2 linked regions of the Aliamphritea hakodatensis genome follow. The protein of the gene in region 1 binds, or shares a complex with, the protein of each later gene. Links are inferred from orthologs where the notes say so. Each region holds a gene or a part of one and is shown on either strand. Other genes may lie near its edges.

Region 1 (3,012 bases):
GGTGAGACTTTCCGGTTAGGTGAAATGGTATCCAGAAACTGCCGTACACCCCTTTCAGCATCGGTGCTAAGATGCTCTGCGGCCTGCATATACTCAGCCCGTAACTCAAGACTGGCCTGCCAGTCACCACGGTCTACCGCCGCCGATTCCAGCAGATACTGCTTTTCAACGTGCTGACTGTGCTGCTGTTTATAGAGCATAGAAATCAGTCCGCCCATTGAATACCCGGCCAGATCAAAACGTTGCCAACCCAGATGATTCAGCAGCTGCGCCACATCATTTACAACTTCCTGAGCCGTATACGCATACTCTACCCCGTCCGGCGCAACCGTCTGCCCCATCCCCCGCAGATCCGGCACCAATACTTCTGACCACATAGCCAGCTGCGCCAGCAACGCCTGCCAGGTATCCTCACCGGCCACCCCCGCACCGTGGAGCAGGACCAGCCGCCGGCCGGTCCGGTTTTCCTTATGACGGTACACCCGGTAAAAAATCCGCTGATCCGGTTGCTGGAAAATATCGGTATGCAAGGTATAGGGAAACTTCATAATGACTCGTTAACATTCAGAAAAATCACAAAAAACAGCAGGCCCAGTGTACATCAAATCACTTCATTTCCACTAAACCGGTGAAACTGCTCTGGATGCGTAATATTGTGCCGTATTCCCGCCAATATACTCGCATTCATAGGACCAGATGGTTACAATCGCCCTCTTTAACCGGACACTCGGCCCCACAAGGGCTAACTGTCCGTTACGCAGTGACTCTTGCAGCTACAACAAAAGGCTTACCCGGTGTACAGACTGTTCCCTCTCCCCTATCTAGATGATGCCTGCCCATACTTTGCAGCAATCCGCCAGCATAATGCGCCGGTTTTTCTTGATAGCGGTAAGCCCCGTTCCGGCTTTGGCCGGTATGACATCATTGCGGCCTCACCGGTAGCTGAACTCAGCTACCAGCACGGCATTACGACACTGACCAACACCAGCGGCACAGAATCCCTCGGCGGCAATCCTTTTTGTCACCTGCAGGCCATGTATCAGGCCAGTGCTGAAAACTGTCCGCCACCGGCGGATGAAGCGATCAGCCAGCTACCATTTTGTGGCGGCATGATCGGTTATTTCTCCTATGACCTGGGCCGCAGCCTTGAAGATCTGCCGGAACTGAACCCACAGGATCAGGAACTGCCAGACATGCAGGCAGCCATTTATCCGTGGGCAGTCATCGTTGACCATCAGGAAAAGCGCACTCAACTGATCACCACACCGTTAATGGATCAGCCTTCTGCAGAAGCCCTCAAAACACAGATAGAAACGGCGCTGAAAGCGCCGCAGGCGACAGGCGAATTTACCCTGACAAACCGCTTCAGCAGCAACCTGACTGAACAGGATTATTATGACGCTCTGGATAAAGTCAGCGACTATATCCAGGCTGGCGACTGCTATCAGGTCAACTTTGCCCAGCGTTTTAAAGCCGGCTATGAAGGCGATACCTGGCAGGCATACCTGAAACTGCGCGCTAAAGCGCCTACCCCGTATTCAGCCTACATCGAAACCCCGCAGGGCAGCATTTTGTCCCTGTCACCGGAACAGTTTCTCGAAGTAGACAACGGCAAGGTCACCACCAAGCCGATTAAAGGCACCCGGCCACGGGGCAAAACCCCTGAAGATGATCAGAACCTGGCACAGGAACTGTTCGACAGCGAAAAAGACCGCGCTGAAAACCTGATGATTGTCGACTTGCTACGCAATGATATCAGCAAGGTATGCCAGCACGGGACTGTACGGGTTCCGAAGCTGTTTGATATTGAGTCTTACGCTAACGTACATCATCTGGTGAGCACGGTTACCGGCATGCTGGACACTGATAAAACTCCACTGGATTTGCTGGAACACAGCTTCCCGGGCGGCTCGATCACCGGTGCACCTAAAATCCGCGCCATGGAAATCATCGAAGAGCTGGAGCATAACCGCCGCTCTATTTACTGTGGGTCTATCGGCTATTTAAGCTTCTCCGGCCGGTTTGACAGCAGCATTACCATCCGTACCCTGCTCTGCCATGACAACCAGATCCACTGCTGGGCCGGCGGCGGCATCGTTGCTGATTCAGAAACCGCCGACGAGTATCAGGAAACCTATAACAAGGTAAACAACCTGTTACAGGCACTGGAAGACGGCCTGCACTGATCCTTCCCCCCCTCGCCTCACACCCTGCCCTGAAACTCAGCCTGCATTGCCAGGCTGAGACTTAGTACCCGTTTTGATTGCTATTCCCTTTGCAAGCCACTGATCCCGATATACTTTTTTCAGAATCACCACCTATACTGGTGCTCATCGATCTCGAAACGGACCCAAGAGGCAGGCTATGAGCAGCAATTACACCGGCGGTAAGAGTAAAGATTCGATCTCCATGACCATGCTGATGACCCCCGACATGGCCAACTTTTCCGGCAACGTCCACGGCGGCGCTCTGCTTAAAATTCTCGATCAGGTCGCCTATGCCTGTGCCAGCCACTTCAGCAAGCACTATGTGGTCACCCTGTCAGTAGACCAGGTACATTTCAAACAACCGGTGAGAGTGGGCGAACTGGTCACCTTCTATTCCTCAATCAACCATGTGGGGCGCTCCACCATGGAGGTGGGCGTGAAGGTCATTGCAGAAGACATTCACAGCGGTGAAGAACGCCATACCAACAGCTGCTACTTCACCATGGTTGCGGTAGATGATGACGGCAAATCAACAAGCGTTCCCCGGCTGGAGCTGAACACGCCGCAGCGTAAAGCCCGCTATATCGCCGCCGCCCTGCGCAAACAGCTGCGCAATGAACACGATCAGCGCCTGGCTGAAATTCATGATAAATGGACCGAGCACGTGGATGACCTCTCCACTGAAGAGATTGATGCCCGGTTAAAAGATATGCTGGAAAATGATGCCATGTAAGGCACGGCTCTACTTGGCAGTAAAGCCGCCATCAATGAAGATCGTCTGGCCGGTAATGTAGTCCGACCCGTG
Region 2 (2,791 bases), 970 kb from region 1 along the record:
TATCAGCATGGACGTTGGTGCACTGAAGCTGGATACAAGTGAAGGCAACATGGCCGTCAGCGGTGTCAGCCTGACTGAATCCGGCACTCTGTACGCGGCTGACCCGATGATGACGACCGCATTTGATTTACTGATATCAGCGGATACCTTTAGCTTTCAGGATGCTGAGCAGAGTGTGGAGATCAAAGGGTTTAACGTAACCGCGGATCAGAAAACCGAAGGCGACCGTACCCTGATCGGTGTCGGCTACGGTGCCAGTGAAGTTCAGGTTCAGGGCCAGGATATCGCAGAGCAGGTAAGCTTCACGCCGAACATGCATATGGTGTTTGATGTCGACTTTGACGCCTTCTATAGCCTGGCGAAGCAGGTTGGCGATTTACAGCGCACCGATCCGGCACAGCTGGAAGATCCGTTTGTGATGATGGGCATGCTGGGCGGTCTGACCGGAAAAGGTCTGGGGCTGGAAATTGATGATCTGTCCATTGGCCTGCAGGGCAGCAAGGTCAGTGCCACTGCCGATCTGGACATGCAACCTTTCACGATGGAAGAAGCCATGATGCAGCAGCAGGCGTTGCTGCAAAAAGTGGATCTGGATGCCCAGTTGGTGATTCCGTCTGAATTACTGGATGCAATTTCAGCGCTTGATCCTGAGTTTGATCCGTCCATGCTGGATTTTGCTGTGATACAGGGCATGCTGGTACAGGATGAACAGGGGTACCGTGGTGAACTGACCGTTAAGGACGGCCAGGTGATACTCAACGGTACACCGCTGCCACTGTAAGTTTTCCCTTTGCAGGTGCGAAGTGTCGCACCTGCAGTTATACAGCCTTCCTCTCTTGCGGTATTATGTCTGCCGCTTTTCCGATAGTTACCGGTGAATCGCCGGATATCGCTGCAAAGCCTTTACCAGAGGCCCCTGTAAGGCCTTTGTTTTTATTTGAATAAGTTGGCTTACCAAACCTATGTTACTGCTGATCGATAACTACGATTCCTTTACGCATAATGTTGCACAGTATTTCGGTGAACTGGGAGCAGATGTCCAGGTGCACCGCAATGATGAAATCAGCATTGCAGAGATTGAAGCACTGCAGCCTGAGCAACTGGTTATCTCTCCGGGTCCCTGTACGCCGAATGAGGCCGGTGTGTCTGTTGAGGCAATGGATTATTTTGCCGGCAAGTTGCCGGTATTCGGAATTTGCCTGGGTATGCAGAGCATGGGGCAGGCGTTTGGCGGTAACGTGGTACGTGCCCGTCAGGTGATGCACGGCAAAGTGTCAAAGGTTTATCATAACAATACCGGTGTATTTGAAGGGCTGGCGAATCCTGTCAGTGTGACCCGGTATCACTCACTGGTGGTGGAGAAAGACTCCCTGCCTGAGTGCCTGGAAATGACCGCCTGGACCCAGCAGGAAGACGGCAGTGTGGACGAGATTATGGGGCTGCGGCACCGCACACTGGATATTGAAGGGGTGCAGTTTCACCCGGAGTCTGTTCTCACCGAACAGGGTCATGATTTAATGGCAAACTTTCTTAAGCGTCGTGGCCCGGCCACGGCAGCTGCAGAACAATAATTTAGACGAAGGAAGCCGACATGGATATTAAACAAGCACTGGCGGTGGTTGCTGAACAGCAGGACCTGTCGACTGAACAGATGCAGGCGGTGATGAATCAGATCATGACCGGCAATGCCAGCGATGCCCAGATTGGCGCACTGCTGATGGGCCTGCGGATGAAAGGCGAATGTGTGGCTGAAATTACCGGCGCGGCGGATGCTATGCGCAAGCTGGCGACCCCGGTATTTATTCAGGCAGACAAAGCGGTGGATATCGTCGGTACCGGCGGTGACGGTTCTAACCTGTTTAACGTATCCAGCGCTTCCTCCGTTGTGGTGGCAGCTGCTGGCGGTCATGTGGCCAAGCACGGTAACCGTTCGGTTTCCTCCAGTTCCGGTGCGGCAGATCTGCTGGAAACAGCCGGCCTGAATCTGGAAATTAATCCTGAACAGGTTGCCCGCTGTATTGATGAAGTGGGTGTAGGCTTTATGTTTGCACCGCAACACCACAGCGCAATGAAATACGCGATTGGCCCGCGCAAAGAAATGGGGCTGCGCACCTTATTTAATATTCTGGGGCCGCTGACCAATCCGGCCTCTGCCCGGCATTATCTGCTGGGGGTGTTTGATCAGTCGCTGTGCCTGCCAATGGCGCAGGCATTACAGGCACTGGGCGCTAACCATGCGCTGGTGGTACATGCTGCGGATGGTCTGGATGAAATCAGTCTGGCGGAAAAAACCTTCGTCGCCGAGCTGAAAGACGGCGACATCAGCGAATACACCATCAGTGCGGCGGATGCCGGTCTGGAGGTTCAGTCTCTGGACGGCCTGCAGGTAAACGGGTCGGATGAAAGTCTGGCGCTGATTAACGCCGCATTTGCCGGTGAAAACATGAAAGCTGTGGATATGATTGCATTGAATGCGGGTGCTGCGTTGTATGCGGCGGATCAGGCGGACAGTCTGGCGGCCGGTGTGGCACTGGCAAAAGCAACCATTCTTGAGGGTAAGGCCGCGGCGAAACTGCAGCAGCTGGCCGAATTTACGCAACGTTTTAAGGGCGAATAATGAGTCATCCTGATACCCCGACTATTTTAAAGAAGATCATCGCGCGTAAGCACGAAGAAGTGGCTGAGCGTCAGGCAAAGGTGTCTGTTGATCAGCTTAAAGAACAGATTGTTGCGCAGCAGGGCAGTGCAACTGATCCGCGTGGCTTTGTGGCCAGCATGCAGAAAGCCCTCA

Evidence for each region. The genes of interacting proteins can lie anywhere in the genome.
Region 2: the proteins of pabB (region 1) and PCI15_RS04515 are in contact, whole or in part, in a solved structure (PDB 8RP0), measured with the Escherichia coli proteins. The link is inferred for Aliamphritea hakodatensis from one-to-one orthologs.

Annotation. Positions count from the first base shown.
Region 1 is NZ_AP025281.1:1,972,203-1,975,214, reverse strand. The notes cover bases 4-2,990. They hold pabB (aminodeoxychorismate synthase component I), read left to right. Parts: upstream 4-794; coding sequence 795-2,186; downstream 2,187-2,990. Other genes in these bases: PCI15_RS09015 (SDR family NAD(P)-dependent oxidoreductase), read right to left, coding at 2,950-2,990; PCI15_RS09020 (acyl-CoA thioesterase), read left to right, coding at 2,365-2,940; PCI15_RS09030 (alpha/beta fold hydrolase), read right to left, coding at 4-548. Outside these bases: more of PCI15_RS09030, read right to left, coding at 1-3; more of PCI15_RS09015, read right to left, coding at 2,991-3,012. UniProt on the Escherichia coli protein: Part of a heterodimeric complex that catalyzes the two-step biosynthesis of 4-amino-4-deoxychorismate (ADC), a precursor of p-aminobenzoate (PABA) and tetrahydrofolate.
Region 2 is NZ_AP025281.1:998,899-1,001,689, forward strand. Bases 1-2,766 are described here. They hold PCI15_RS04515 (anthranilate synthase component II), read left to right. Parts: upstream 1-962; coding sequence 963-1,571; downstream 1,572-2,766. Other genes in these bases: PCI15_RS04510 (DUF945 family protein), read left to right, coding at 1-781; trpD (anthranilate phosphoribosyltransferase), read left to right, coding at 1,592-2,617; trpC (indole-3-glycerol phosphate synthase TrpC), read left to right, coding at 2,617-2,766. In the rest of the region: more of trpC, read left to right, coding at 2,767-2,791. UniProt on the Escherichia coli protein: Part of a heterodimeric complex that catalyzes the two-step biosynthesis of 4-amino-4-deoxychorismate (ADC), a precursor of p-aminobenzoate (PABA) and tetrahydrofolate.